DNA from 3 places in the Erwinia wuhanensis genome. Region 1 is predicted to be linked to each of the others. Evidence: predicted binding sites of a transcription regulator. Region 1 holds the regulator's gene; each other region holds the start of a gene.
The links. The regulator PurR, encoded in region 1, represses purine synthesis genes. The targets are predictions, from matches to a motif close to CANGCAAACGTTTGCNTG.
Positions count from the first base shown of each region.

Region 1 (10,510 bases):
CGGACAGCGCCTGTACGGCCTGCGCGGAAAAGCCGCAGCTTGGCAGTTTTGGGGAACCTTTCATATACAGCAGAATCGGGTTTTCTGCGATCTGGCGCTCAATCTTCTCAATGGTGCTCATAAATGCCTTCCTCAATCGGCTACTTCGTGTCTGTATAGTGTAGCGAGTCTGCGAGCGTGATGAAAATGTCATTTTCAGTCGCCCACTGACGCTACGGTCGGAAAACAAAATGTTAAAATACCATTTTCGGTCCGGCGGCGCTGCGTTAACTGTAAATATCAGCGGCAAATTTGCGCAGATAAATGTTTGAACAGGCTAAATTTTACAGCTTTTACCGCTTTGCGACGATTGAAACAAAAAAGGCCTTACTTTTTAGTAAAGAGTTCGATTAGAATCGTCCTGACTGACTGCCCAGGCGCAGATCTCCTTATTTAGCCATGCTCTTGCCACTGGCGGGAGCACAAACTGTTAATGGTAAAGATGCGTTTACTCATCACGTTGCTGATGCTGGCCTTTGCCCAGCTGTTTATGTCTGTGGCGCACGCATCGCCACACGCTGCCGTTAAAGCGGACCACCACAAAGCAGACAGCGCCACGCCTGCTCGTGAAGACGATCGCCGCAAGCGCCGCCCGGTGAAAACCTCTACACGTAAAGTAAAAGAAGCCAGCCCAACCAAAAGCCGTTCGCCCCTTGCTAAAAAGTTTAAGCTGCGCAAAAAAACGCAGACCGTCGCCGCTGCGCTGCCGCCCAAGAAACGCTATGGTCGTCATCGCTTGCGCAACGAAGAGACGGAAGCCTTAACCAGCGGCTCGGCCTCGGCCCCGCTTAAGCTCAGCAAAGCGCATCGCGCCCGCTATCAGAAAGCCCGCGAAACGGCGATGAGCAAGCTGATGAACCAGCTGGGCAAGCCCTATCTCTGGGGCGGCACCTCGCCCAAGACCGGTTTCGACTGTAGCGGTCTGGTCTGGTATGCCTATAAAGATCTGGTGAAGTTTAAGATCCCTCGCACCGCTAACGAAATGTACCATCTGCGGGATGCGGCTTCGATCAAGCGCAACGAGCTGGAAAAAGGCGATCTGGTATTTTTCAGCATCAACGGCCGCGCCTCGGCGGATCACGTTGGCGTTTACCTGGGCAACGGCAAGTTTATCCAGTCGCCGCGTACCGGCAAGGATATCCAGGTGAGTATGCTCAGCGAAGATTACTGGGAGCAGCACTACGTCGGCGCTCGCCGCGTCATGACGCCGAAAACTATCCGCTAGCCCACTCAGTAGGCTGGAGGCCCGGATCGCGCAAACGATCCGGGCCGGTTTACTCTTATTTGCGCAAAATTTTCGCCTGTTGCCCTAAAACCCTCGTGTTCTGCGCCTGCTCTTGTTAGAATCCACGGTTTGTTGCGCAACAGGCATTTAGCCGACATGATGTTCTGCTCAAGTCTGTTTCGCCACCCTGAACTCCCTCCTGTTATAACCATTCCGCAACAAATTATGCGCAACTTATATCAGGATTATCATCATTCCAGGCAATCGTTTAACAAACCGCTTTTCAGTGACTTACTGAACAGCGCAGGAGTCTTTTTCCATGGCAACCATAAAAGATGTGGCCAAACGCGCCGGTGTCTCAACCACCACGGTGTCCCACGTCATTAATAAAACCCGCTTTGTCGCTGAAGACACGCGGGAAGCCGTCTGGGCAGCGATCAAAGCGCTGCACTATTCGCCCAGCGCCGTGGCCCGCAGCCTGAAGGTCAATAACACCAAAACCATTGGCCTGCTGGCGACCTCCAGCGAGGCGCCCTATTTCGCCGAAATTATTGAGGCGGTTGAACACAGCTGTTTTGCCAAAGGCTATACGCTGATTTTGGGCAACGCGCATAACGAACTGGAAAAGCAGCAGGCCTATCTGTCGATGATGGCGCAAAAACGCGTCGATGGCCTGCTGGTCATGTGCGCCGAGTACCCGGATGAGCTGATTAAGATGCTGGAAGATCACCGCAACATCCCGATGGTCGTCATGGACTGGGGCGAGTCGCGCGGCGATTTTACCGACACTATTCTCGATAACGCTTTTGAAGGCGGTTATCTGGCAGGCCGCTATCTGATCGATCGCGGCCACCGCGATATCGGCGTGATCCCGGGCCATATGGAGCGCAATACCGGCGGCGGTCGTCATGCCGGCTTCCTCAAGGCGCTGAACGAAGCGGGGATTACGCTGCGCGAAGAGTGGCTGGTTCAGGGCGATTTTGAGCCGGAATCGGGCTATCGCGCCATGCAGCAGCTGCTGGCGCAAAAACAGCGTCCTACCGCGGTATTCTGCGGCGGCGACGTGATGGCGATGGGCGCGATTTGCGCCGCAGACGAGATGGGCCTGCGCGTACCGCAGGATATTTCGGTGATCGGGTATGATAACGTGCGCAACTCGCGCTACTTTACCCCCGCGCTGACCACCGTCCACCAGCCGAAAGAGCGTCTGGGCGCAACGGCCTTCAATATGCTGCTCGATCGTATTACCAGCAAACGCGAAGAGCCGCAGACGATTGAAGTGCATCCGACGCTGATTGAACGTCGCTCCGTAGCGGACGGCCCTTTCCTCGACTACCGTCGCTAAGCGCACGGGCGGCCATCCGCCGCCCGTCTTTTACGCCTCCCGCAGCCATTCGCTGTTCAGCGTTTCCGTTTCGCCTAAATAATCCAGCAGCCAGCGCAGCGCTGGCGACGCCTGCTGTTCCGACCAGCTGACGCAGCAGGGGCTATCCGGAAAAGGCGGATCCAGCCTCAGTTCGCACAGCGAGCCGTTTTGCAGCAGCGGTTGCGCAAGATGCCCCGGCACCATGCCGACACACAGCCCGGCCAGCAGGCAATCAAACGCGCTCTCCCAGTCCGGCGCGACCAGCCGTCGCTGATTATCCAGCGTCCAGGTGGTTCTTTTCGGCAGCGCGCGCGAGGTATCTTCCAGCACCAGCGAAGGCCACTCCCGGATCGCCTCCTCGCTAACCTTCTCCCGGTGTTGCGCAAGCGGATGATCCGCCTTCACCACGCAGCGCCAGTTGAGCATTCCCATATTGCGAAAGGCGAAGCGTCCGCCGACCGGAATGGCCTGCGTCGCGCCTATCGCCACGTCAACCCGGCCGTCGGCCAGCGCATCCCATACGCCGTTGAATACCTCCGGTGAAAGATGCAGTTCCATATCGGGAAAATGTCGGTAAAAATCCACCACCAGCTGGCGCGTACGCGCGGTTTTAACAATGCGATCGACGGCAATATTCAGCTGGCCGCGCCAGCCGTTGGCGACCTGCTGACACTGGCGTCGCGTGGCAAGCATTTTTTTGATAACACTCCGCCCTTCCTGAATAAAGACCTCGCCCGCCGCCGTTAAGACCACGTCCCGGTGACGCCGCTCGAACAGCGGCACCGCCAGCCACTCTTCCAGCTGGCGCACGGTATAGCTGATGGCGGACGGAACGCGATGCAGCTCCGCCGCTGCGGCGGTAAAGCTGCCGGTTCGGGCGACCGCATCAATCACCTCAAGCGAGTGTTCTGACCACATATTCTTCCTGCAAAATTTTTGAACGCAAGACGCAAATATTACCGTTTCACAACCGCTATCGCACTCTTTTACACTGCCGTCCGCTATTCACCTGATAAAAAAGAGCAAAATCTCATGCCGTCGAAAGGATTTTTACTTTACCTCGCGCTGCTCAGCGTTGCGGGTTTTCTTGCCACCGATATGTATCTGCCCGCCTTTACGGCGATGCAGCAGGATTTGCAAACCGAAGCGGGCGTCATCAGCGCCAGCCTCAGCCTGTTCCTGGCCGGGTTTGCCAGCGCGCAGCTGTTCTGGGGGCCGCTTTCCGACCGCATTGGCCGCAAGCCGGTGCTGTTGATGGGGCTGGGGCTGTTTGCCGTCAGCTGCGGCGCAATGTGGTGGGCGGAATCCACCACCATGCTGCTGACGCTGCGCTTTTTACAGGCGGTAGGCATTTGCGCCGCCGCCGTCAGCTGGCAGGCGCTGGTGATCGATCGCTATTCCGGCGCGCAGGCCAACCGCGTGTTTGCCACTATTATGCCGCTGGTGGCGCTGTCGCCGGCGCTGGCCCCGCTGCTGGGTGCCTGGCTGCTGAACCACTTTGCCTGGCGGTCGATTTTCCTGGCGCTGCTGCTGCTGGCCCTGATCCTGCTGGTCGCCACGCTTTTTCTGTCGACGCCTGCTCCAAAAGAGCATAAGGAAGAGGCGAAAGTGGGTTTCTTCACGCTGCTGAAGTCGCCGATCTGGAGCGGCAACGTGCTGATTTACGCCGCCTGCTCCGCCAGCTTTTTCGCCTGGCTGACCGGTTCGCCATTTATTCTGGCCGAACTGGGCATGTCGCCGGGCGATATCGGCCTTAGCTACGTGCCGCAGACGCTGGCCTTTCTCGCCGGCGGCTACGGCTGTCGGGCACTGCTGAAGCAGACCGAAGGCGCTTCGCTGCTGCCCTGGCTGCTGACGCTGTATGCCCTCAGCGTGGGCGCGTTTTTCATCGCCGCACAGGTGGAAACGCCTTCGACCTGGGCGCTGCTGCTGCCGTTTTGCGGTATGGCGCTGGCCAACGGCGCTATCTATCCGATTGTGGTGGCGAATGCGCTGCTGCCTTTTCCGCAGGCCAGCGGTAAAGCAGCCGCGCTGCAAAACACGCTGCAGCTTGGTCTCTGCTTCGTCGCCAGCATGATTGTTTCCGGTTTTATTGCTAACCCGCTCGCCACCACGTCGCTGGTCATGCTCAGTACTGTGTTTTTGACAATTATTGGCTATATTTTACAAAGGACGACGTTAGCCAACGCTCCCCTGACCCACGCTCAGAGCCGTCGTTAACTGGCTGAATCTATTTAGTTAGCGTCCTAACGATAAGGCGTTGAATATTGCCTGAGGTGAGCATATACTCAATTTCAGGCAATAATTCATAACAACTTTGTATCATTTTTTTGATTCCTGACAGGGTTGTCCGGGTGTTCTCTTTTGTGGCAGGCGTCACCCTCATTCTGTAGGTTTCAGTTCAATCCTCTGTAACGCCGGATATCAGGCGCACGGCTAAGCGTGCGTTTTCTCAAACCCTGTGGAAATTGATGATTCTTTTTCTCAGGTTTCAATCACGAAGGGTGATGGAGAAGCTATGAGTTCATCGTGTATAGAAGAAGTGAGCCTGGAAGAAAATCAGTGGTATCGAATCGCCCAGGAAATGTTACGCAACGCGGATATCGAAATTAACGGCACCCGTCCCTGGGATATTCAGGTGACCCATCCCGATTTTTTTAAACGCGTGATGCAGGAAGGATCGCTGGGCCTGGGCGAAAGCTATATGGACGGCTGGTGGGAGTGCGAGCAGCTGGATATGTTTTTTCACCGCGTGCTGCTGGCTAAGCTGGATCAGCAGCTTCCTCGCCATTTTAAAGATACGCTGCGCATCGCCGCCGCGCGCCTCACTAATCTGCAATCCCGCAAGCGCGCCTGGATTGTCGGCAAAGAGCATTATGACCTTGGTAATGACCTTTTTACGCTGATGCTTGACCCCTACATGCAATACTCCTGCGGCTACTGGAAAGAGGCGGAAACGCTGGAGCAGGCGCAGCAGGCTAAATTAAAAATGATCTGCGAGAAACTTCAGCTGGAACCCGGGATGTCGCTGCTTGATATCGGCTGCGGCTGGGGCGGGCTGGCGGCTTATGCGGCGCGGCATTACAACGTCAAGGTGACAGGCGTGACGATCTCCGCCGAGCAGCAGAAGCTGGCGCAGCAACGTGGTGAAGGGCTGGACGTCACCATCCTGCTACAGGATTACCGTGACCTCGATCAGCAGTTTGACCGCATCGTTTCCGTTGGTATGTTTGAGCACGTCGGGCCAAAAAATTACGCCACTTATTTTAACGTGGTCGATCGCAATCTGAAGCCGGACGGCATCTTTTTGCTGCATACCATTGGTGCGAACAAAACGGACGATAATGTCGATCCGTGGATCGATAAATATATTTTCCCTAACGGCTGCCTGCCTTCCGTACGCCATATTGCCGAGGCGCACGAACCGCATTTTGTGATGGAAGACTGGCACAACTTTGGGGCGGATTACGATCTGACGCTGATGGCCTGGCACCAGCGCTTTTTAGCGGCGTGGCCGCAGCTGGCGGATAAATATGGCGAACGCTTTAAGCGCATGTTCAGCTACTATCTTAACGCCTGTGCGGGCGCTTTCCGCGCGCGGGATATTCAGCTCTGGCAGGTGGTCTTTACCCACGGTAAAGAGGGCGGATTGCGCGTACCGCACTAGCGGACAAGGTCGGCCACTAAGCCGACCTTGTTTATTACTCTTCCGGCTGAATTTCCGCAGCGGCCGCCGCCAGCAGCGCTGCTTCACGCTGCGCCAGCACGCGCTCAACGGTTTCCACAATCGCCTGGGTGTGCGGATCGATTTCAATATTCACCCTGTCGCCCAGCCGCTTGCCGCCCAGCGTGGTTCTTGCCAGCGTTTCCGGGATCAGATGCACGCAGAATTTGCTTTTGGTGACTTCGCCAACCGTCAGGCTGATGCCGTCAATCCCAATAAAGCCTTTATGCAGAATATATTTCATCTGCTCGCTGTCCTGCGGCTTAAACCATATTTCGCGGTTATTTTCAGACGTCAGGATTTTGCAGATTTCGGCGGTAGTCATAATATGACCGGACATTAAATGGCCGCCGATTTCATCGCTGAATTTCGCCGCGCGCTCTACGTTAACAATATCACCGGGCTTTAAATCCCCCAGGTTGGTAATACGCAGCGTCTCTTTTACCAGGTCAAAACTGACGCGGTTGCCGTCAACCCCGGTCACCGTCAGGCAACAGCCATTGTGAGATACGGAAGCGCCCAGCTCCAGTCCCGGCAGCAGCTCGTCCGGCAGGCGGACAATATGCGTGCGAAAATTCGGTTTCTCTTCAATTGCCAACACCTCTGCGGTGCCCTGCACAATACCGGTAAACATAATTATGACCTCGGTGGATTTTTCGCTATTCTTGTCTGATCTTAAAACTATACCAAATAGTCTTTCTCCCTTCAGTTAAAAAACAGGTGTATATGTGCAGAAGTATCTGACCGAGGCGCGTCAATTGCTGGCGCTGGCAATTCCGGTAATTTTTGCGCAGGTTGCGCAAACCGCTATGGGCTTTGTGGATACGGTGATGGCCGGCGACGTCAGCGCAACGGATATGGCTGCCGTTGCGGTCGGCACATCTATCTGGCTGCCCGCCATTCTGTTCGGCCACGGTTTGCTGCTTTCGCTCACGCCGGTTGTGGCGCAGTACAACGGCTCGGGCCGCCGCGATCGTATCGCTTTCCAGGTTCGTCAGGGGTACTGGCTGGCCGCCTTCGCTTCCCTGCTGGTTATGGTTGTGCTGTATAACGCCGGCTATGTTATCCGTTCTATGCAAAATATCGATCCCGTGATGGCGGATAAAGCCGTAGGCTATCTTCATGCGCTGCTGTGGGGAGCGCCGGGTTATCTGTTTTTCCAGACCGCGCGCAACCAGTGCGAAGGCCTCGCCAAAACCAAGCCGGGCATGGTGATGGGCTTTCTCGGGCTGCTGGTGAATATTCCGGTTAACTATATTTTTATCTACGGCCATTTCGGGATGCCCGCGCTTGGCGGCGTCGGCTGCGGCGTGGCGACGGCGTCCGTGTACTGGGTAATGTTTATCGCGATGAAAATATGGGTTTCGCGTGCCTCTTCCATGCGCGATATCCGCCTGGCGGATCGGTTCAGTCCGCCCGATGCGAAGGCGCTTTCCCGCCTCTTTAAACTCGGCCTTCCCGTCGCGCTGGCGCTGTTCTTTGAGGTGACGCTGTTCGCCGTCGTCGCGCTGCTGGTGTCGCCGATGGGCATCGTCGAGGTGGCGGGTCACCAGATAGCGCTGAACTTCAGCTCGCTGATGTTTGTACTGCCGCTTTCTCTTGGCGCAGCCACCACTATCCGCGTGGGTTTCCGGCTTGGTCAGGGCTCGACCGAAGGCGCTCGCGTAGCGGCATGGACGGCGCAGGGCGTGGGCATGTCGCTGTCGCTGCTGACGGCGCTGTTCACGGTGGTGTTTCGCGAGCAAATCGCGCTGCTTTATAATCAGAATCCGGCCGTGGTGGCGCTGGCGGCTCAGCTGATGCTGCTGGCCGCAATTTATCAGTTTTCCGATTCGATTCAGGTTATCGGCAGCGGCATTCTGCGCGGCTATAAAGATACGCGCGCCATCTTTTTTATCACTTTTATCGCTTACTGGGTGCTGGGCCTGCCCAGCGGTTACATTCTGGCATTAACGGACTGGGTGGTGGCGCCGATGGGCCCGGCGGGCTTCTGGACAGGCTTTATTATTGGCCTGACCTCCAGCGCGATTATGATGGTCTGGCGTATTCTGCGGTTGCAGCGGCAGCCTGAAGCGCAGCTGCTGGCACGCGCGGCCCGCTAACATCTTCATTTAAACCGGATGTTTAAAAATGCTGCGCTTCGCACAGTTGCGCAGCAGTCGCACCGAAAATAGCGATTTCTGCTTGCAAGCCGCCAGGGCTGTCGTTAATATTCGTCCCCGCTGTCACTCAGACAGCATGATGCGTTCTTAGCTCAGTTGGTTAGAGCACCACCTTGACATGGTGGGGGTCGGAGGTTCGAGTCCTCTAGAACGCACCACAGTGCGTCCGTAGCTCAGTTGGTTAGAGCACCACCTTGACATGGTGGGGGTCGGTGGTTCGAGTCCACTCGGACGCACCATCTTGCGTTCTTAGCTCAGTTGGTTAGAGCACCACCTTGACATGGTGGGGGTCGGAGGTTCGAGTCCTCTAGAACGCACCATCTTCTGCTTTCTCCCGTCACGTCTTTCCACGCCGCTGTTTTGTGTAATCACTTGTTTCAACGCGCTATTTATCTCCCATAATCTTTCGCTTCGGTCTGCTGCTTTTTCCCGTAACGCTTTGCTTCACCGCGCTGCCCTTTCTCGCGCCCGAATGGCTCTTTCTGCGCCCGGCCACCGCCTTTTTTTGCGCAACAATCTGATCTGGTGCAAGCTTTCCCCCGTTCCGGCCTACTTTTTAATTGGTTTTCAATGGGCTGAGTAGCTATAATACGAAACGTTGTTTCACTTGAATGGTTTCAGCGTATGGTTGGCCCTTTAGCAAAAACGATAGCTGGTTGCGCAACCGATCTTTGCGCCTGCGCCAAAACCGCGTTTAAACTTCCTCTGCACGCTTTTTTTCTGTCACCTATCCTTAAGCTGTATCGCAGTTCGCCGCTCGGGCGGTCGCACCCCCAATCACCGGGATTACGCTTTATTTCATCCATCACAACTTAACAGATGACTCGTCATGAAAAAGACCAAGATTGTTTGTACTATCGGTCCAAAAACCGAATCGGAAGAAATGTTGACCAACCTGCTGGACGCGGGCATGAACGTTATGCGTCTGAATTTCTCTCACGGCGATTACGATGAGCACGGTAAGCGTATCGCTAACCTGCGCGCGGTGATGAGCAAAACCGGCAAGCAGGCCGCTATTCTGCTGGACACCAAAGGGCCAGAAATTCGTACCATGAAGCTGGAAGGCGGCGCGGACGTGTCGTTGAAAGCCGGTCAGACCTTTACCTTCACCACCGACCAGTCCGTTATCGGCAACAGCGAGCGCGTGGCGGTGACCTATTCTGGCTTCACTTCCGATCTCTCTATCGGCAACACCGTCCTGGTGGACGATGGCCTGATCGGCATGGAAGTCACCGAAGTGACCGAAAACCACGTGGTTTGTAAGGTACTGAACAACGGCGATCTGGGCGAAAACAAAGGCGTTAACCTGCCTGGCGTTTCTATCCAGCTGCCAGCGCTGGCCGAAAAAGACAAGCGTGACCTGATTTTTGGTTGCGAACAGGGCGTGGATTTTGTTGCCGCCTCCTTTATCCGCAAGCGTTCTGACGTGCTGGAAATTCGCGAGCACCTGAAGCAGAACGGCGGCGAGCATATTCAGATCATCTCTAAAATTGAAAATCAGGAAGGCCTGAACAATTTTGATGAGATCCTGGACGCTTCCGACGGCATCATGGTGGCGCGCGGCGACCTGGGTGTGGAAATCCCGGTTGAAGAGGTGATTTTCGCGCAGAAGATGATGATCAAGAAATGTAACCGCGCACGCAAAGTGGTAATTACCGCTACGCAGATGCTGGACTCGATGATCAAAAACCCACGCCCTACCCGTGCAGAAGCGGGCGACGTGGCTAACGCCATCCTGGACGGCACCGATGCGGTTATGCTCTCTGGCGAAAGCGCCAAGGGTAAATACCCGCTGGAATCCGTCACCATTATGGCTACCATCTGCGAACGTACCGATCGCGTGATGAAAAGCCGTATCGACTCTCAGCATGACAGCCGCAAAATGCGCATCACGGAAGCCGTGTGCCGTGGCGCAGTAGAAACTGCCGAGAAGCTGGAAGCGCCGCTGATTGTGGTGGCAACCGAAGGCGGTAAGTCAGCCAAGTCCGTACGCA
Region 1 covers NZ_JAUJUH010000001.1:771,883-782,392, forward strand. The annotation lists gene QZH36_RS03495 (Grx4 family monothiol glutaredoxin) at 1-121, opposite strand, end outside; gene QZH36_RS03500 (C40 family peptidase) at 482-1,264, shown strand; gene purR (HTH-type transcriptional repressor PurR) at 1,584-2,609, shown strand; gene punR (DNA-binding transcriptional activator PunR) at 2,640-3,548, opposite strand; gene punC (purine nucleoside transporter PunC) at 3,663-4,850, shown strand; gene cfa (cyclopropane fatty acyl phospholipid synthase) at 5,149-6,297, shown strand; gene QZH36_RS03525 (riboflavin synthase subunit alpha) at 6,332-6,988, opposite strand; gene QZH36_RS03530 (MATE family efflux transporter) at 7,083-8,456, shown strand; tRNA gene QZH36_RS03535 (tRNA-Val) at 8,598-8,674, shown strand; tRNA gene QZH36_RS03540 (tRNA-Val) at 8,679-8,755, shown strand; tRNA gene QZH36_RS03545 (tRNA-Val) at 8,760-8,836, shown strand; gene pykF (pyruvate kinase PykF) at 9,346-10,510, shown strand, end outside.

Region 2 (10,510 bases), 140 kb from region 1:
CGGCTCGGCGCTGTTGGCGATGCGCTCTACCTCTTCCCGTTTTTGCCGCATTCCCTCTTCCAGCGCCGGACGATAGTCGGCTTCGGTAATGCGATCGAAAGGCGGCGCCTGAAACGGCAGCGGGCTGGGCTGGCTGAACGGATTAGTGGGCATGGCATGACTCCTTATCGACTCTCCGAATAGGCGAAACGGGCGGCATCAGGCAGGCATGCTGAACAGCCTGGTCAGCGTCTGGATTTGCCGATCGTCCGATGATAAATCTTTAACAATCAGATGTAAGGGTGTAGCACGTCTGCCGCCGTGCGTCATGGGAAGAATTTTCAGCGTGCCGGCAGCCAGCTGCGAGGCGATACGCTCTTCCGGCAGCCAGCCGTAGCCGACCTGCGCGATCACGGCCTCCGCCGCGGCATCAATGGTGGAGAAAGTCCAGCATTCGGCCGCATCGAGGCTGTCGTCCTGGCCGTCGGATTCCCGCTCTGCGATGCGGATAAGCGGGTAAGCCGCCAGATCCTCGCCGCTCAGCGGTGCCGCCTGCTGGTGCAACGGATGATCGCGATGCGCCACCGCGACAAAATCAATATTCATCAGCCATTCTCCCCGACCGGTCAGATCCTGACGACGCGTCAGCACCATCACGTCCGCTTCCGGCCTTTCTGCCGCATTGCTTTCCAGCACTTCGGTAAGGTTTACCTGCGTATGCGGATGCTGCTGCTGAAACTGCCGCAGAATGGTAAACAGGCGCCCGCGCGGGAAAATGGCATCCACCACTAAATCCAGGCGCGTCCGCACGCCCGTGGTCAACAGAGCGGCATGGGCTTCCACATACCAGAACGCTTTCAGCAAGGGTCTGACCCGCGCCAGCAGCTGCTCGCCCGCCGCCGTCAGTACGGTCCGCCGCCCTTCAGGCCGCAGCAGCGCCACGCCCAGCCTTTCCTGCAGCAGCGCGAGGTTGTAGCTGACCGAAGACTGGCTGCGGCAGGTCGCCTCCGCTGCTTTCGCAAAGCTGCCCGACTCCACCACTTTCTCCAGCAGCGCCCACTGTTCCAGCGTCGTTTTATGCATGATTGATTTAATTATCAGATGAATTTGACTTAAAATTAGCGTTATTAATTCAGAAAATAAACCGATAAAGTGTCAAAAAAACACAGGAGGATAAGATGAAATTCGATCGAAATGACCTGAGCGGCTTTATCGGTAAACACCTGGTTTATACCTACGACAACGGCTGGAATTACGAAATTTACGTCAAGAACGAGCAGACGCTGGATTATCGTATTCACAGCGGCATGGTCGGCAACCGCTGGGTGAAAGATCAGCGGGCTTATATCGTGCGTGTCGGCGAGGAGAGCTATAAAATTTCCTGGACGGAGCCGACCGGCACCGACGTCAGCCTGATAGCTAACCTGGGCGACCGCCTGTTTCACGGCACCATCTTCTTCCCGCGCTGGGTAATGAATGACCCGCAAAAAACCGTTTGTTTCCAGAACGAGCATATTGCGGAAATGGAACGCTATCGCGAAGCCGGCCCGGCTTATCCAACGGAAATTATCGATGAGTTCGCGACGATCACGTTTATCCGCGACTGCGGACCCGATAACGACAGCGTGATTGACTGTGCGGCCAGCGAGCTGCCTGCGAATTTTCCTGATAACCTCAAATAATCAGTCAATCAGATTTTATCGCGTGACCTGACGCGCCTCTCCTTTATCCCGGCCAGCCATGCTGGCCGTTTTATTGCCCATAGCAGGCAATAATCTCACCCGCTACCGCTACCGCAATCTCAGCGGGCAGCTTGCCTTTCACGTCAGGCAGGCCAATCGGGCAGCGCAGGGTATCCAGCTGCTGGCGACTGAAGCCCTTGCCCTCCAGCCGGTAATCGAACCGCTGACGTTTGGTCGCCGAGCCAATCACCCCAAAGTAGCGATAGTCGCCGCGCGTCAGGATCGCCTCGCAGAGCGCCAGATCGGTGGGATGATGGTGGGTCATCACCACGTAATAGCTTTCCGGCGGCATCTGTTTCACCGCGTCGCGCGGATCTTCCGGGCAGCAGATCGTCACCCCTTCCGGCACCTGAACGAACTGCTCTTTACGCTCGTCTACCCAACAGACATGACAGGGCAGCGTCGCCAGAATGGTGACCAGCGCCCGGCCTACGTGGCCTGCGCCAAACACCGCTATCTGCGGCTGCGGCTGGATCAGCGGCTCAAACAGCACGGAGGTCATGCCGCCGCAGCACTGCCCAAGCCGGGCGCCCAGGTTAAAATGCTCGCTGCGCGGTTCGCTGCTGCGCGTCGTCAGCATCTCTCTGGCAAGGGCGATGCACTGATATTCCAGATGGCCGCCGCCGATGGTCAGAAAAGATTGCCCGGCGGTGACAATCATTTTGCTGCCGCTGTCGCGCGGCACCGAGCCTTTTTCCTCCAGCACCGTCAGCAGTACGCAGGGCTCACGCTTTTCGTGTAGCGAGGCCAGTATTTTAATCCAGTCGTCAGGTCGCATTATGTTCCCTCATTTTTTCTGCCCCCCAGAAGACCCTTTCCGGCGTGGCGGGCGCATCCAGCAGCGGGTGCTGACGGTAGTCGCCAACGCTGGCTACGGCATCCTGGAGCGCGCACCAGGCGGCAATCCCCAGCATAAACGGCGGCTCGCCCACCGCTTTGGAATGAAACACCGTGTCTTTGGGGTTTTTACGGTTTTCCACCAGCGTAACCCGCAGATCCGCAGGCACGTCGCCAATCGCCGGAATTTTGTAGCTGGCGGGGCCGTCGGTCATCAGGCGGCCCTGCTCGTTCCACACCAGCTCCTCGCTGGTCAGCCAGCCCACGCCCTGCACGAAGCCGCCCTCAACCTGGCCAATATCGATCGCCGGGTTCAGCGAGGCGCCGACGTCATGCAGAATATCCGCCCGCAGCAGCCGATATTCGCCGGTCAGCGTATCGACAATGACCTCCACGCAGGCCGCGCCAAAGGCGTAGTAGTAAAAAGGCGTGCCGCGCCCTGCTTCACGATCGTAATGAATGCCGGGCACTTTGTAGTAGCCGGTCGCGGCAAGCGGCACCTGGTTCAGCCAGGCCAGCTGCGCCACGTCCGCAAAGGTGAAATGTTTTTCGCCTGCCCTGACGATGCCGTTGCTGAAGCTGACCTGCTCAGCGCTACAGTTATGCAGGCTGCACAGCATAGCCGTTAATCGGTCGCGCAGGATCTGCGCCGCGTTCTGGGCGGCCTTACCGTTAAGATCGGTGCCGCTTGAGGCGGCCGTCGGCGAGGTATTAGGCACTTTGCCGGTATCCGTTGCGGTGATCTGGATGCGATCGACGTCGATTTGCAGCACTTCCGCCACGATCTGCGCAACTTTGGTATTAAGGCCCTGGCCCATTTCCGTGCCGCCGTGGTTAAGCTGTACGGTGCCGTCGGTGTAGATCAGGATCAGCGCGCCCGCCTGATTAAGGAAGCTGGAGGTAAAAGAGATGCCGAACTTCACCGGCGTCAGCGCCAGGCCACGTTTCAGATAAGCGCTGCCGTGATTAAAGGCGGTGATTTCGCGGCGGCGGGCCGCATAGTCCGCGCTGGCCTCCAGCTGCGCGGTCATCTCCTCCAGCAAATTGCCTTCCACCTGCTGGTGGTAGTGCGTGACGTTACGCGTTTCTTTGCCGTAATAATTGCGTTTGCGTACCTCAAGCGGATCGAGGTTCAGCTCGCGGGCGATATGATCCATGATCTGCTCAATCGCCACCATGCCCTGCGGGCCGCCAAAGCCGCGATAGGCCGTGTTGGACGCCGTATTGGTACGGCAGCGATAGCCGGTGATCAGCGCGTCGCCAAGATAGTAGGCGTTGTCGGCATGAAACATGGCGCGATCGACGATCGAACCAGAGAGATCCAGCGAATAGCCGCAGTTGCCGGCCAGATCGATTTTTACGCCGCAGAAGCGCCCATCGTTATCCACCCCTACGTCATAGCGCACGTAGAAGGGATGCCGCTTGCCGGTTATATGCATATCGTCACGTCGCGCCAGCCGCATTTTCACCGGTCTGCCCGTCTGCCGCGCCGCTACCGCGCACAGGCAGGCGACGCCGGCGGCCTGCGTCTCTTTACCGCCAAAGCCGCCGCCCATCCGCCGCATATCTATCGTCACCTTGTTCATGGTGATCCCCATCACCGACGCTACCAGCTTCTGCACTTCCGTCGGATTTTGCGTGGAGGAAAAAACCTGGAGCGACTGGTCTTCGCCCGGCACCACCAGCGCAATCTGCGTTTCCAGGTAAAAATGCTCCTGGCCGCCGATGTGGAACTCGCCCTGAAGCCGATGGCTGGCGCGAGCGAGCGCGGCTTCCGCGTCGCCCCGCTGGTGCACATGCGGCTGCTGCACAAAATGCGCTTTCGCCAGCGCCTCTTTGACGTCCAGCACCGGCGTCAGCGGCTCGTACTCAATAATGGCCGCTTCCGCCGCCCGGCGGGCCGCCTGCGGGCTTGACGCCGCCACCGCCAGCACGATCTGTCCGGCATACTCTACGACGTCTTTTGCCAGCAGCGGATCGCCCGGCTCCAGCGGCCCGATATCCCCTTCGCCCGGCACGCTTTGCCAGGTCAGCACGCTGACCACGCCGGGAATGGCGTAGCAGGGATCGGTATCTATGCTGAGGATGCGGGCGTGCGCATGCTCGCTAAGGCGGGGACAGAGATGCAGCATGCCCGGCAGCTCCAGCCTGTCGTCGATGTAGATCGCCTCGCCGGAGACGTGCTTATCCGCGCTCTCGTGCTTATTGCTTTTACCGACGCCGCTCTGAATGCCTGCCTGATACTGCCGGGCGATAACGTCAGCCGCCACTAAGGGACGATTATTGGACATAGTCTGTTACCTCCAGCAGGGTTAGCTCTTCCGTAAGCGAAGCGTGATAGCGACGCAGCAGGTTCTTCGCTACCTGTAACCGGTAGGCCGCGCTGGCGCGGAAGTCGCTCAGCGGCGTAAAGTCCTGCTCCAGCGCACGGCAGGCCAGCGCCAGCGACTGCTGCGTCAGCGGTTTGCCCACCAGCGCGCTTTCGCAATGGACGGCACGTTTTGGCGTTGCCGCCATGCCGCCGAAGGCGATACGCGCGGCGGTTACCCGGCCGTCGGCGTCGCGCTCCAGCATAAATGCACCGAAAACGGCGGAAATATCATCTTCCAGCCGCTTGGACACCTTCCACGCGCGGAAATGTTGTGACGCGGTCACTTTTGGCACGCTGATTGACAGGATAAATTCGCCGGGCCGTAGCGCAGTTTTGCGATAGTCCACGAAAAATTCATCCAGCGGCAGCGTGCGGATTTGCGAGCCGCGCTGAAGCGTCAGCGTTGCGTTGAGCGCCAGCAGCATCGGCGGGGTATCGCCGATGGGCGAGCCGTTGGCGATATTGCCACCCAGCGTGCCGCGATTGCGGATCTGCAACGAAGCGAAACGCTCCAGCACCTGCGCGAAGGCAGGAATATGGGGCCGCAACAGCGTGGCGCAGGCTTGAAGGGAAGCGCCCGCCCCCAGCACAATCGCCTGCTCCTCTTCCCGACAGGCTTTCAGCGCTGCTATCTGATCCAGGGCGATAACCAAAGGCAGCGGTTTATAGCTTTGCGTCACCTGCAGCGCTAAATCCGTGCCGCCCGCCAGCAGCTTCGCCTCCGGATGCGCCAGCAGCAGTTCCGCCAGGCGATCGAGGCTTTTCGGCAGCAGGCAGCGGTTGCCGTTGAACGCCAGCTCCTGCTCTTCGCCGTTGTGGATCGCCATCAGTTTTGCCACCGTCTGCGCCTCGCGCTGCGCAAAGCTGTCCGGCTGCGGCCGTTCGCAGACCTGACGCGCCGCATCAATAATCGGCCGATAGCCGGTGCAGCGGCACAGGTTGCCCGCCAGCGCCTGCTCCGCCTCTTGCCGCCGCCAGCCTTCACTGTTTTTTTGCAGCGTAAACAGCGACATCGCAAAACCCGGCGTGCAAAAGCCGCACTGCGAGGCGTGGCACGTCGCCAGCGCTTTTTGCACCTCGTGCAGCTCGTCGCCCTGGCGGAGATCCTCAACGGCGATCAGCTGTTTGCCCTGAAGGCTGCTGACGAAGGTGATGCAGCTGTTGACGGTTTCATACACCATTTTGCCCGCCTCGACGCGCCCCAACGTGACCGTACAGGCACCGCAGTCGCCCGAAGCGCAGCCCTCTTTGGTGCCGCAGCGGCGCTGGTTCTGGCGTAAATAGTTCAGTACGGTGGTTTCAGGATCGAGACTTTGCTCGGTGACCAGCGTCTGGTTCAGTAAAAACTGGATCATGCGGCTTTCTCCTCGCTCTGCGGCTGCCAGACCAGTTTGCCGTTGACCCAGGTACAGGCGATATTGCGATCGTCGCCCAGCGTCATCAGCACAAAAAGTTTCTCCCAGATATCGCGGCTGTTGGCGCAGCGCAGCTTTTGCAGCGCCGAGACGGCCGGATCGAGCACCACGAAGTCCGCCTCTTTGCCGGGCTGGAAGTTACCGATCTTATGATGCAGATCCAGCGCCTGCGCGCCGCCGAGCGTGGCGTGGTAGAACGCCTCACAGGCGGCCATTTTATACTGCTGTAGCTGCCCGACCTTGTAGGCTTCGCCCAGCGTTTGCAGCATATTAAAAGTGGTGCCCGCGCCGACATCCGTACCGATGCCCAGCCTGACGTTTTTTTGCCAGCAGGTTTGTAGCTTAAACAGGCCGCTGCCGAGAAACAGGTTAGAAGTAGGACAGAATGCGACTGCCGAATCAGTCTGATGCAGGCAGTCCCACTCGCTATCCTCCAGGTGGATGCAGTGCGCGAAGACGCTGCGGCGGCCCGTCAGCTGATAATGGTGATACACGTCCAGATAGCCGTCGCGCTCGGGGAAAAGCGCGTTGACCCAGGCAACTTCCTGCGGGTTTTCGCTCAGGTGGGTGTGCAGCCAGATATCCGGATAGGCTTCCTTCAGCTGCCTGACCTTTTCCAGCAGCGCTGGCGAAGAGGTTGGCGCAAAGCGCGGCGTCAGCGCATAGCTCAGGCGCCCGCGATTATGCCAGCGCTCAATCAGCTCGCGGGTTTGCCGGTAGCTCTGTTCGGGCGTCTCGGTCAGGTAGTCCGGCGCATGGCGATCCATCATGACTTTCCCGGCGATCAGACGCATTCCCAACCCTTCGGCCGCGCTGAACAGCGCATCCACCGATTCCGGATGCACGGTGCCGAAAACCAGCGCCGTGGTGGTGCCGTTACTCAGCAGCTGGTGCAGAAAAAAGGCCGACATCTTTGCCGCGTGCTGCGGACAGTGATACTGGCTCTCTACCGGGAAAGTGTACTGTTGCAGCCACTCCAGCAGCTGCTCGCCGAAAGCGCCGATCATCTCCGTTTGCGGATAGTGAATATGGCTGTCGACAAAACCCGGCACAATAAGCTTGCCTCGGTAGTCGGTTATCGGCTGCCCGGCGGCGAGCTGATGCTGCCCCGCTTCCCACGTCTGAAGCGAAAGAATTTCGCCTTCGCGCAGCAGCAGCAGGCCGTCTTCAATGTAGCGGGCGTGGGCCGGCAGTTCTTCAGGCTGGCTGACCGGTGCGGTGATATCAAAAAAACTGCCGCGAATGGCGGTGATGGATGGCATAGCGCTTCCTTCTGAACAAGTCTTCGGCAATCAGTGAACGGCCTGCGTTCAGAGTTGCAATTGCTGTGCCACATTAATAATCGGAATTTATATGCTATTTATCAGTTACTTAAATATGGATGCATTAAGAAACCCTAAATGAATCGAGGCAATCGTATGCGCAACCGATTGCAGCAATCAGCAAACGATTGCCTGCCTTTTTTTCTTGCGCAGCGAGCAGTTTTTTCCTGTGCCATTGCACCGTTTTCTGGCGTTTTTACGCAGAACGCACCTCGATCGTGCAGCCTGTATTATCAACCATAACCAATCCTTCTTATCAGAATCGATCTGAAGTGTTATCGTGTTGAGAATCCAAAATGCGTTGAGGAACAGTGAGATGATCGTATTTGTTACGGGTGCCACTGCCGGATTCGGCGAAAGCATTACCCGACGCTTTATCCGTGAAGGACACAAGGTAATCGCCACCGGCCGTCGTCAGGAGCGTCTGCAAACGTTGAAACAGGAGCTGGGCGACAACCTTTATACGCTACAGCTTGACGTCCGCAACCGTGCGGCCATTGAAGAGGCGCTGGAGCAGCTTCCCGCCGAATGGCGCAATATCGACGTGCTGGTCAATAATGCCGGGCTGGCGTTAGGCATCGAACCCGCGCATAAAGCGAGCCTGGACGATTGGGAAGCGATGATCGACACCAATAATAAAGGGCTGGTCTATATGACCCGCGCCGTGCTGCCGGCGATGGTTGAGCGCAACGTGGGCCATATTATCAATCTGGGATCGATTGCCGGCAGTTGGCCTTACGCGGGCGGCAACGTTTATGGCGCGACTAAAGCCTTCGTGCGGCAGTTCAGCCTGAATCTGCGCACCGATCTGCACGGCACCGCCCTGCGCGTGACCGATATCGAGCCGGGACTGGTGGGCGGCACGGAGTTTTCCAACGTGCGCTTTAAAGGCGATAACGCTAAGGCCGATAGCGTCTACGACGGCACCGAGCCGCTGACTGCCGAAGACGTGACCGAAGCAGTCTGGTGGGTTGCCACGCTGCCGAAGCATGTCAATATCAACACGCTGGAAATGATGCCGGTCGCGCAAACCCTGGCCGGGCTGAAAGTCCATAAGGCGTAATGCGCTATCTGGCCCGGCGGCTACCTTCTGCCGGGCCTGTTCTGATTTGCTACCCTCTTCCCCAACCGGCCACGATAATCAGCATCCCGCCCAGGGCGATTGCCGCGCCCGCCCAGTCGTAATGACTTAGCTTTACGCCATCCACAAAACGCAGCCACAGCAGCGCCGTCGCCACATATACGCCGCCGTAGGCCGCATAGACGCGCCCGCTCGCCGCCGGATGCAGCGTCAGCAGCCAGACAAACAGCCCCAGGCTGGCCGCCGCGGGCAGCAACAGCCAGGCGGAGCCACCCTTGCGTAGCCACAGCCAGGGCAGAAAACAGCCGACGATCTCGGCCAGCGCGGTCAGAAAAAAAAGCAGGACGGTTTTCAGCAGCATGTTTCCTCACTACAGGCTAAACGGATGCGCAAGTCGGCTGGTTAGCCCGCGCGCGCAGATGATATACTATTCGCGGCGTTCGATGCAGCCGCGCGGCTGTAAAACAGGAATAAGGAATTGATGATGAAAAAGATGACTTTCTGGCAATCTACGCTGGTCAGGGCTGCGCTGCCGCTGGTTCTGTTTGGCGCGCTGGCCTCTTTTCAGCAGACCGCCGAAGCAAGAACGGACAGGCTGATCATTCAGGACGGCGACAGCTCGCTGACTAAAGAGCAGGCCCGCCAGGAGAAAGAGCAGTGGGATGAAACCCATCGTCTGCGCAGCAAAGTGAATCAGCGCGTGGAAAAGAATTTTGATAAGGCTGACCGCGCCATTGATACTCGCGACGCCTGTGAGCAGAGCCTGAACGTTAATGCCTACTGGGAGCCGAGCACATTGCGCTGCCTGGATCGCCGCAGCGGACGTCCCGTCGCGCCCTGATAGCGGATAGCTGCTATAGTTAGCGTAATTTTCAGGCAAAAGGAAAGGACGATGAAAGCGATAAAATGGCTGTTACCGGCGTTGATGGTCGCCGCTCCGCTGGCTGTACAGGCTTCCTGCGAGACGGTTAAAGCGGACATTAATCAGAAAATTATCAATAACGGCGTGCCTGCTTCCGGCTTTACGCTGGACGTGGTGCCCAGCGACCAGGCCGATCAGGCTGGCGGTCAGGTGGTAGGCCATTGTGAAAACGATTCGCAAAAAATAGTCTACAAGCGTGAACGCAACGGCGATAGCGACGCAGCCGTACCGGCCAGCGCCGGGACCTCTCAGGATGCCCCCTCTTCCTGATGGATAAGGGCCGCCTGCGCGGCCCTTTCTTTATTCCGGTTTCTTCGCCGGGATAAACCGCGCCACCGCCAGGCTGGCGAAGGCGATGACCAATGAAACGGCAAACACCCAGTGCAGCGAGCTGGCCACCTCGCCAATCACATGCTGCAAACTCCTTTGCGATAAAGCTTCTCTCTGCGCCTGCGCCATAATCTGCTGCACCGGATCGTCGTGCTGCGGCAGCCGCTGCGCCAGGTTATAGTTGAGCACCGCGCCCATGACCGCCGTGCCTGCCGCCGATCCCAGCAGGCGACTGAACATCACCGAGGCGGTACAAATGCCGCGTACTGAAAACTCCGCGCTGTTTTGCACGGCGATCAGGAACGTGGTGCTGGTCATGCCCATACCGGTGCCAATAACGAACGCGGCGAACCCCGCGTAGCTAATGCCGCTGTCCACGTGCAGCGTCAGCAGCAGCGCCGTACCGGCAATCAGCAGCAGCGAGCCAAGCTGGGCGGTGAAACGGTAAGAGGTGCGCAGCATCAGCCTGCCGCTGAGCGTACTGGCCAGCGGCCAGCCGATCGACATCATC
Region 2 covers NZ_JAUJUH010000001.1:631,505-642,014, forward strand. The annotation lists gene dcp (peptidyl-dipeptidase Dcp) at 1-153, opposite strand, end outside; gene QZH36_RS02840 (LysR family transcriptional regulator) at 199-1,062, opposite strand; gene QZH36_RS02845 (phenolic acid decarboxylase) at 1,158-1,661, shown strand; gene xdhC (xanthine dehydrogenase accessory protein XdhC) at 1,732-2,499, opposite strand; gene xdhB (xanthine dehydrogenase molybdopterin binding subunit) at 2,489-4,849, opposite strand; gene xdhA (xanthine dehydrogenase small subunit) at 4,839-6,284, opposite strand; gene guaD (guanine deaminase) at 6,281-7,606, opposite strand; gene ydfG (bifunctional NADP-dependent 3-hydroxy acid dehydrogenase/3-hydroxypropionate dehydrogenase YdfG) at 7,983-8,729, shown strand; gene QZH36_RS02875 (YnfA family protein) at 8,779-9,108, opposite strand; gene QZH36_RS02880 (DUF1283 family protein) at 9,241-9,588, shown strand; gene QZH36_RS02885 (DUF1161 domain-containing protein) at 9,640-9,939, shown strand; gene QZH36_RS02890 (MDR family MFS transporter) at 9,970-10,510, opposite strand, start outside.
Region 2: a site for PurR is predicted at 7,784-7,801, ahead of guaD (guanine deaminase). Genes of this name have one in related genera too.

Region 3 (10,510 bases), on a different contig from region 1:
GATTGAAAACCGAAAAACACGACGCAAAACGTCTCTCTTCCCGTGAACATTTTCTTCGGCATGCTGCACAGCCCCGCTTTCTCGCTGCTGCAATCCTTCTGTTTATCCCTGCGTAAGCGCTTTTTAACCGCCATTTCACCGGTAAAGCAGCAAAATCGCCCGCTTCAGCTATGCTCAAATACAGGTTATTCCTAAGGCGGGGCGTCATTTGCCGTGCCATGCTTAACTACACAACGGATCAATGTTTGGTGAGGAAATCATGAAAAAAACGATTATTGCACTTTCTGCCCTTCTGCTGGCTTCTCCTGTTTTTGCCGCCACACACGCAACGGACGATACCGTAGCCGCCGCTAACGAAGGCGCCAACACGGCAAAAGAGAAACTGCACCAGACCCAGAATGAAGGCAAAGAGCTGAAGCTGAAGTCTGAACACGCGGCGGAAGGCAAAAGCCACGACACCACCAGCAAAATCAGCGAAGGCACGCAGAAAACCTGGCATAAGACCAAAGAAGGTACCGAAAAAGGTTGGGATGCAACCAAAGAAGGCACTGAAAAAGGCTGGAATAAGACCAAAGAAGGCGCCAGCGATCTGAAAAAGAAAGTCACTGAGTAATCGCTTATCGTGATCGAGTTGAAGGCCGCTTATGCGGCCTTTTCTTTTATCAGGCGAAAGCCTTTTTCTGGCGGAATACCTCTTCGTAAACATTACCTGTCGGCGAATTCTGATCGCTGACGGAAACATCAGGCACATTCTCAGCCCTTCCCGCTTCCTGCCCCCTCCTTATATTCCGTGCGCCTGGCTTTTCCAGACCATCAGGAGGACGCTTGCCATCTTTGCCAGTCCTTATCGTGGTTTCTTAAGGGCCTTAAGGTTTTCCTAACCTTTCACTGGCAGGCTGAGCCTCTCTTTTCTTGCTCCGGATTGCTGGTATGTCACTGATGCAGCTAAAAAGAGTGTCGCTAAGTCGACACCTTTTCCTGATCCTCTTTTCCGCCTACATTGCTTTGTTTCTGAATCTTGCCTTCTACCATCAGGTGCTGGCGGCCATGCCGCTTACCACGTTGCGCTGTACGCTGGTTTTCCTTTCTATGCCGCTGGTAGCGTTCAGCGTCATTAATATCGTGCTGACGCTGGCTTCGTTTCTGTGGCTGGACAGGCTGCTTATCGCCCTGTTTATCCTGGTTTCCGCTGCGGCACAGTATTTTATCTGGAACTACAATATCGTTCTCGACCGCTCGATGATCGTCAATATGCTGGATACCACCGCGTCGGAATCCTTTGCCCTGATGACGCCGCAGTTTGTTATCAGCCTGCTGCTTTCCGGCGTGCTGGCCGTCGTGCTGGCGTTCTGGATACGCTTCAAAACGCCGTCGGGCCTGTTAACCAGCGTGGTGCCGCGCGTGCTCAGCCTGGCCGCCTCCGCCGTTTTAATCCTGCTGATCGCCCTGCTCTTCTATAAAGATTACGCCTCGCTGTTTCGCAATCATAAAGAGCTGGTGAAGTCGCTTAGCCCTTCCAACAGTATTGCCGCAACGCTTTCCTGGTATAAGCACAACCAACTGACGCACCTGCCGCTGGTCAGGCTGGGAGAAGATGCGCATCAAAGCCCGCAAATGCTCAACAGCACGAAAAAAAGCCTGACCATTATTGTGCTGGGCGAAACCTCGCGCGCGGCGGATTTTTCGCTTTCCGGCTATCCGCACCAGACCAACCCCCTGCTGGCGAAAGATAACGTTATCTATTTCCCGCAGACCCTATCCTGCGGCACCTCTACGGCAGTGTCGGTGCCCTGCATGTTTTCCGGGATGCCGCGCGCGCACTATGATGATGTGCTTGCCAGCCATCGGGAAGGCCTGCTGGATATCGTGCAGCGCGCGGGCCTGAGCGTGCTGTGGAATGAGAACGACGGCGGCTGTAAAGGCGCCTGTGACAGGGTGCCGCATCAGGATATGACGCGCCTGGATCTGCCTGGCGAGTGCATCGACGGCGAATGCTACGATGACGTGCTGTTTCACGGCCTGGATGACTATATCAACCAGCTGAAGGGCAACGGCATTATCGTGCTGCATACTATCGGCAGCCACGGCCCAACCTATTATCATCGCTATCCGGCGCAGTTCCGCCGTTTTGTGCCGACCTGCGACACCAACCAGATCCAGGACTGTTCCAGGGAGCAACTGGTCAACACCTACGACAATACCCTGCTCTATGTGGATTACATCGTCGATAAAGCCATTAACGTATTAAAATCACATCAGGATCGTTTTACCACCAGCCTGGTCTATCTTTCCGATCACGGGGAATCGTTGGGCGAAAACGGGGTCTATCTGCATGGTATGCCCTACGCGATAGCGCCGGAAGAGCAGAAGCATGTGCCGATGCTGATTTGGCTGTCGCCCGACTATCAGCAGCGCCACGCGGTGGCTATGGACTGTATGAACAAACTGACGAAGAATACGTGGTCGCAGGATAATCTGTTCTCTACGGTGCTGGGGCTGACCGGCACGGTGACGCGTGAGTATGTGCCTGGCGACGATATCCTGACGGCCTGTCGGAGCACAAATCGGTGAAAATTCTGGTGGTGGAAGACGATGCCCTGCTGCTACAGGGTTTGCTTATGGCGCTGGAAGGCGAAGGCTACGTTTGCGACGGCGTAAGCACCAGCCACGACGCACAGGCCGCGCTTGCCAGCGGCCTCTATAGCCTGCTGATCCTCGATTTGGGATTGCCGGACGAGGACGGCCTGCGCCTTTTGCTACGTCTGCGTCGCCAGAAGAAAAAGTATCCTGTGCTGATCCTCACCGCGCGCGATACGGTCGGCGACCGCATCACCGGGCTGGACGCGGGCGCGGACGATTATCTGATCAAGCCTTTTGCGCTGGAAGAGCTGCTGGCGCGCATCCGGGCGCTGATCCGCCGCCATGTTAACCAGGGTGACAGCAGGCTGACTTTCGGCCAGCTGGCGCTGGATATGACGCATCGCCAGATCCATCTTGCCGACAGGCTGCTGGAGCTGACGCCGAAAGAGTACGCTATTCTGTCGCGGCTGATGCTTAAGGCCGGGCAGCCGGTGCATCGCGAAATCCTCTACAACGATATCTACAACTGGGAAACCGAGCCGTCCACCAACACGCTGGAGGTGCATATCCACAACCTGCGCGAAAAAATCGGCCGGTCGGCGATCCGCACCGTGCGCGGCTTTGGCTATGCCCTGATCAAGGCCGATACGAATGAGTAAATTTTTCTTTCAACGTCAAGGCAACACGATGCGCTTTCGCCTGCTGATGGCGGTTGGCCTGATTTTGCTGTTCTGCCAGGTGATTAGCGTGGCGTGGCTGTGGCACGAAAGCAAAGAGCAGATCCAGCTGCTGGTGGACGCGGCGCTGCATAATCATGACCAGCACAAGCACGTGGAAAAAGAGATCCATGAGGCCGTCGCCAGCCTGGCCGTGCCGAGCCTGATTATGATTACGCTCGCCCTGCTGCTCTGTTTCCAGGTGGTGAAATGGATCACGCGGCCGCTGTCTGAACTGCAAAACCAGCTGGAAAACCGCAGCGAGGACGATCTCGATCCCATCAGCTGTGCCCGTTCGGTGCGGGAAGTGGATGCCGTTACCCAGGCTGTTAATCAGCTGATTACGCGTCTGACCACCAGTCTGGAGCGCGAACGCCTGTTTACCGCCGATGTCGCCCACGAGCTGCGCACGCCGCTGGCCGGACTACGGCTGCATCTGGAGCTGATAGAGAAAAAGCACGCCGTTAACGTGCGCCCTTTGCTCGAGCGTCTGGATCAGATGACCAACAGCGTCTCTCAGCTGCTCCAACTGGCGCGCGTCGGGCAATCCTTTACCGCCGGCAACTATCAGCAGGTTTCGCTGATGCGGGATGTGATCGCGCCGATGAGCCTGGAAATGCAGGCGATGCTGCAACAGCGTGGACAAACGCTGGAAGTGGCGGCAACGCAGGATGTCACGGTGCGCGGCGACGCCACGCTGCTGAGCGTCCTGCTGAGGAACCTGCTTGAGAATGCCCATCGCTACAGCCCAAAAGGCACCGTCGTGACCGTTCGCATTGAAAACGTTTCCGGCGCGGTGCTGGCGGTGGAGGATTGCGGGCCGGGCATTGACGAAAGCAAAAGCGGCGAGCTGAGCCGCGCTTTTGTACGGATGGACAGCCGTTACGGCGGCATCGGGCTGGGCCTGAGCATCGTCAGCCGCATTGCCCAGCTGCATAAGGCGCAGTTTTTCCTCGAAAATCGGCCGCAAACCGGCGGCTGTCGCGCCTCGGTAAAATTTTCCTGACGGCGGCTCAGGCGGCGAACCAAACCCGCAGAAAAGCCAGGATCACAAGGCCGCTGAAAATCACGGCGGTATATTCACTTAGCGGACGGCTGTGCGGCTGTTTCATAGTGTTCTCCTCAGGTTGGTGAGAAGAGTTTCCCGCAGGAATATTAAGGCAACATTAAGGGCGCGCTAAACGGCGGAAAAATGTTGCTTTCGAGCTGGCGGAACCCGCGGGAAAATGCCCGTTGCGGTTTGCCCTCTTATACCGAAATCCTTCTGGTGCTACGCTGCGTGTTTATCCGTCACGCTATTAAGGAAACCTCTATGTTTACCGGTCTCAGCGCGTTCCCTTTAACGCCAATGAATGAAACAGAAATTGATGAGCGCGCTTTTCGCGGTTTGATCCAGCGACTGGCGGCAGCCGGAGTGACGTCGCTTGGCGTGTTGGGTTCGACGGGCAACTACGCTTATCTGACGCGTGAGGAGAGAAAGCGTGTGGTTTCGCTGGCCGTCGAGGAAGCGGGAAAGGTGCCGGTGATGGTGGGCATTGGCGCGCTGCGGACGCGTCAGGTGCTGGAACTGGCCGAAGATGCGCAGCAGGCCGGTGCGAAAGCGCTGCTGCTGGCACCAGTTTCCTACCAGAAGCTGCGGGAAGAAGAGGTGTTTCAGCTGTATCCAAGCGTTAACGACGCTATTTCCGTGCCGCTGTGCCTGTATGACAATCCCGGCACCACGCAATTTACCTTCAGCGATGAGCTGTATGGTCGACTCGCCGGGCTTTCCAGGCTCGCCGCTATTAAAATTCCCGGCGTGCCGGACGATGCCGCCCAGGCAAAAGCGCGGATAGACCGTCTGCGCCAGCTATTGCCGGACAAAATAGCCATTGGCGTCAGCGGCGACGCGCTGGCCGCGCGAGGCCTGAATGCGGGCGGCGAGCTGTGGTTTTCCGTGCTGGGCGGCCTGTTTCCGCAGGTTTGCCAGCGGATTATCCGGCTGAGCGCCGCGGGTCAGCAGCTGGAGGCGCAAAACCTTTCCGATCGGCTGGCCCCGCTCTGGGCGCTGTTTGCAAAATATGGCAGTTTGCGGGTTGTCGCCGCGCTGGCCGCCAGGCTGGGCCTGACGGAAGCGGTTAATCTGCCGCAGCCACTGGCGTCAATTGACCGTGAGGATGCCGGGCGGCTGGAGGCTGTTCTGCCCCTGCTGGAGTGAAAGGCTCCAGCAGCTATCTGCCCCGCTGGAGTAAAAGGCCACAGTAGTAGCAATCATCTGCTGCTGTTGGATTGAAAGGCCAAAGCGGCGGTAATTATCTGCCGCTGCCGGACTGCCAAACCAAAGCGGCGGTAATTATCCGCCGCCGTACTGCCAGCCAGGATGGCGTGAAACAGGGGCGGCCGTTACCTGCCGCCTGACAACTTCGCTCTCTTTACATGGCTAAAAAATGCGCAAAAACCTGCCCTTTATATAAGATCATCTTATAACACAACCTCATAACATTTACCCCGCACCGCTTTCTTTTTCTCAGCATTCCCCCTTACTTCAACAGGCAAACGTTTACCTGGAGACAAACAGGCTTTTTCGGCGCAGACAAGCAACAGCCCGCTTAAGTTCCGTCCTTTGCGTGATCTACATCACACTTTAATTAAAGTGAAATGAAACAGAGTTTGACAACTGTGAGCGATATCTATTTCCTTAAGCGCGGATGACGGCACACTTTTCCGGCATTTATACGGGCGCTTTCGGCACTGAAACCGCCTTCCTGTTCCGTTCCGGATAACGACAGATAAGACCATCGCGCGGGCTGCAGAAAATGGTCGATAAGCATGTGGTAATATAATGAAATATAAATCTCTGATGGCTGGCGCAGTGATGGCGCTTTCATACAGCACCGCTTCTTTTGCTGCCCCCGAGCAGCCGCAGTACGTTTCCGACTGGTGGCACCAGAGCGTTAACGTGGTAGGCAGCTATCACACCCGGTTCGGGCCGCAGTTTAACAACGACGTTTATCTGGAATATGAAGCCTTCGCCAAAAAAGACTGGTTTGATTTTTACGGCTACCTGGATCTGACCAACTTCTTCGGTGCCGGTAACTCCAACGCCAACGGCATTTTCGACCACGGCTCGCCGATGTTTATGGAGATCGAACCGCGCTTCTCCATCGACAAACTGACCAATACCGATCTGAGCATCGGGCCGGTGAAAGAGTGGTATTTCGCCAACAACTATATCTACGATATGGGCCGTAACAGCGACAACCGTCAGAACACCTGGTACATGGGCCTGGGCACCGATATCGATACCCACACGCCGGTCAACCTGTCGCTGAACGTGTACGCTAAATACCAGTGGGAGAACTACGGTGCCGCTAACGAAAACAGCTGGGACGGCTATCGCTTTAAGGTGAAATACTTTGTGCCGCTGACTTCGCTGTGGGGCGGCAACCTGAGCTATATCGGCTTTACCAACTTTGACTGGGGTTCCGATCTGCGCGACAAGAGCGATGCTTCACGCACCAGCAACTCCATCGCTTCCAGCCACGTGCTGTCGCTGGTTTACGATCACTGGCACTACTCCGTGGTGGCGCGTTATTTCCACAACGGCGGCCAGTGGGCAGATGGCCAGGAGCTGAACTTCGGCACGGGTAATTTTGAAGTGAAATCCACCGGCTGGGGCTACTATCTGGTGGCCGGCTACAACTTCTGATCCGCAACGCTTCCTCAACCGCCAGCCCTTTGCGCGCTGGCGGTGCTGTTTTCCCGCTTTTTCCCGCCCGCTGCACGCCCTATACTGCTTGCCCTGGTGCCTCAGTAACAAAGGATGATGTATGCCTGCTTTATCGGCCGAGCAATCGGTAAAATTACGTCCGCTGGAACGCGAAGATCTGCATTTTGTCCACCAGCTGGATAATAACGCCAGCGTGATGCGCTACTGGTTTGAAGAACCTTATGAGGCGTTTGTCGAGCTGTCCGATCTCTATGACAAGCACATTCACGATCAGAGCGAACGGCGTTTCGTGGTGGAGTATGCGGAAGATAAAGTGGGCCTGGTGGAGCTGGTCGAAATCAACCATATTCACCGTCGCGCGGAGTTTCAGATTATTATCGCGCCCGGCCATCAGGGCAAAGGCCTTGCCAGCAAGGCCGCGCTGCTGGCCATGGAGTACGGTTTCTCCGTTCTCAATCTCTACAAGCTTTATTTAATCGTCGATAAAGAGAATAAAAAGGCTATCCACATCTACACCAAGCTGGGATTTGAAATTGAAGGCGAGCTGATCCACGAGTTTTTTATCAACGGCGAGTACCGCAATACCATCCGCATGTGCATCTTCCAGCATCAGTATCTGGCTAAGCACCGCCCGCCGCATACGATGGTTAAGCCCACAGCGCAGTAGCTCCGGCTATCCGGCCCGCCAGCAGCGCGGGCCACCACGTTTTCCGTCAGCCGCGCGCACCGACAGGATTCATAATGATCCGGGCTGGCGGTTCTTCGATGTGGTACATGCCGCCGTTAAATGGATCGACCAGCAGCCAGCCGGGGAAGCCGCCAAGCGGGATATTACCCAGCAGATACCAGAGGTTGGCCTTCTCGTTTAGCGGAATGGTTTGCGGCACGAAGCCCGGCTGCTCCAGCATCAGCAGAAATTTCTTTTTGCCGAAGTAGCTGCCGTCCGATTTTGCCAGCGTCACGGTCTTTGGCGTGTAGCCTTCCGCCACCGCCCGGCCGGTTTCATCCTGCACCACAAATTTTGCCCCTTGTGGCCAGCTCTGAATGCTCACATCCTGGGTTTTGTCGCCCACGATAGTGGCGCATCCGCCAAGCAGCCACGCTGCAAACAGCACCGGTAAAATACGTTTCATAAGCTTTCCTGCCAGGTTAAATAGTGAGAATAGTTGGGCGCAGCGAATAACGCCCGGCGGCTGCGGGCGTTATGGTGCAAAGCTCTGAAGGTATTATCGGCAGCGTTGGGCGATAGCTTTAATATCGGCGGGCGTGGTGCGGCAGCAGCCGCCAATCAGCCTGGCGCCGGCGGCCTGCCATTCGGCAAGGTTATCCGCCAGCGTGCAGGTCGAGGCGTCGCTGTGCCAGCTTTTACTGACGGCATCGTACTGCTCGCCGGAATTGGGATAGACCACCAGCGGCTTCGCGCTCAGCGCGGAGAAAACTTTCAGCGCGGCCGTCACCTTATCCAGCGCGATACAGTTGATCCCCAGCGCCACCGCCTGCGGCTGCGCATCCAAAAAGGCGATGACTTCAGCTAACGGCGTGCCGTCGCTGAGATGTTCGCTGTCGCGCAGCGTAAATGAAAACCAGGCCGGCGTGGCGGGAAACTCTGCCAGTAGCGCGATCAGCGCCTTGATCTCCGCGAAGGAAGGCAGCGTTTCGCAGGCCAGAATATCCGCCCCCGCCGCCACCAGCGCCCGCACGCGCGGCCGGTGGAAAGCCATCATCTCCGCCTGCGGCAGCGCATAGTCGCCGCGATACTCGGAACCGTCGGCCAGAAACGCGCCGTAAGGCCCTACGGAGCCGGCAACCAGCAGCGGCCCGGCCTGCGGCGCGGCGGCCAGATAGTCCTCGCGGGCCTTCACGGCCAGCGCCCCGCTTCGGGCAATCAGCGCCAGCGCAGCCGTTTCATCCAGCCCGCGCTGCGCAAAACCCTGCGGCGTCGCCTGATAGCTGGCGGTGATCGCCACCTGCGCGCCCGCTTTAAAGTAGTCGTAATGCACCTGATAAATCAGTTCAGGATTTTCAATCAGCACTTTCGCAGACCAGAGCGCGTCGCTCAGGTCGCAGCCGCGCGCTTCCAGCTCGGTAGCCATCGCGCCATCCAGCACCAGTCCGGCGGCTACCTGCTGTTTTACGGCATCAATCGACAACATGTGGAGTCTCCTTAGCCTGCTCGCGTTTTTGCAGCAGCTGAGTAAGGTAGTAAGCGCCGTAACAGACGGCGATAAAAGGCAGCCCGCAGTAGAGCGCGATGCGCTGCTCGGGATCGAAAGCCAGCCCGACGCAGGCCAGCAGGCAGAGCACAAAACCTAAAATCGGCGTTAGCGGATACCACGGCGCGCGATATTTCAGTTCGGCAAGCGGTTTACCCGCGCGCAGATGCGCCCGGCGGAAGAAAAAGTGCGCGGCGCAGATGCTCAGCCACACGGCCACCACGGCAAAGCCAGAGATAGCGGAAAGCGCGACGAACACCGTATCCGGCGCGATCACGCTGGAGAACAGCGCCAGCAGGCCGCCCAGCATACTGACGGAAATCGCGGTCAGCGGAATGCCGCGACGGGTCAGGCGGGCAAAGCAGCGCGGCAGCGTGTTCTGATTGGAGAGCGACCAGAGCATCCGGCCAGAGGCGTACAGGCCGGAATTAGCGGCTGACAGAATCGCGGTCAGGATAACGAAGTTAAAGATATCGGCCGCGTAAGGGATACCAATTTTCTCAAACACCAGCACAAACGGGCTTTTCACAATGCCGGCCTGATCCATCGGGATCAGCGCGGCCAGGATCAGCACGGTGCCGATAAAGAAAATAATCAGCCGCGCTACCGTGGTGCGTATCGCCAGCGGCAGCACCTTGTGCGGATTTTCCGTCTCGCCAGCGGCAATGCCAATCAACTCGGTCCCGGAGAACGCGAAGTTTACCGCCACCATCGTCATCAAAATTGGCAGCACGCCGTGCGGCAGCCAGCCGTGCGCGGTCAGGTTGTGGAAGAACGGCGCGCTGCTGCCGTCTTTTAACGGAATAAAGCCGAACATCGCGCCTGCGCCAAGCACGATAAATGCCAGAATGGTGATGACCTTGATCAGCGAAAACCAGAACTCCCCTTCGGCGAAGAAGCGGGAAGAGATAACGTTAAGCAGGAAGATAAGCGCGCAGAACAGCAGGCACCAGAGCCAGACCGGCGACTGGGGGAACCAGTACTGCATACAGAAACCGGCGGCCGTCAGGCTCGATCCCAGCGCCACGGTCCAGGTCAGCCAATAAAGCCACGCCACGGTATAGCCGGTCGCCGGGCTGAGGTAGCGCGCGGCATAAACGTGAAACGCGCCGGTTTCGGGCATCGCGACGGAAAGCTCGCCCAGGCTGAGCATCACCAGATAGACCACCAGCGCGCCAATCAGGTAGGCCAGCAGCGTACCCGCCGCACCGGTAGTGGAAATAATATAGCCGGTATTAAAAAACAGGCCGGTGCCGATCACGCCGCCAAGCGAAAGCATTACCAGATGGCGC
Region 3 covers NZ_JAUJUH010000008.1:222,983-233,492, forward strand. The annotation lists gene QZH36_RS18635 (KPN_00521 family repetitive protein) at 260-613, shown strand; gene eptA (phosphoethanolamine transferase EptA) at 931-2,571, shown strand; gene pmrA (two-component system response regulator PmrA) at 2,568-3,239, shown strand; gene pmrB (two-component system sensor histidine kinase PmrB) at 3,232-4,302, shown strand; gene QZH36_RS18655 (dihydrodipicolinate synthase family protein) at 4,609-5,493, shown strand; gene QZH36_RS18660 (nucleoside-specific channel-forming protein Tsx) at 6,118-6,984, shown strand; gene speG (spermidine N1-acetyltransferase) at 7,106-7,672, shown strand; gene QZH36_RS18670 (hypothetical protein) at 7,719-8,138, opposite strand; gene mmuM (homocysteine S-methyltransferase) at 8,232-9,158, opposite strand; gene mmuP (S-methylmethionine permease) at 9,145-10,510, opposite strand, start outside.
Region 3: a site for PurR is predicted at 5,825-5,842, ahead of QZH36_RS18660 (nucleoside-specific channel-forming protein Tsx). Genes of this name have one in related genera too.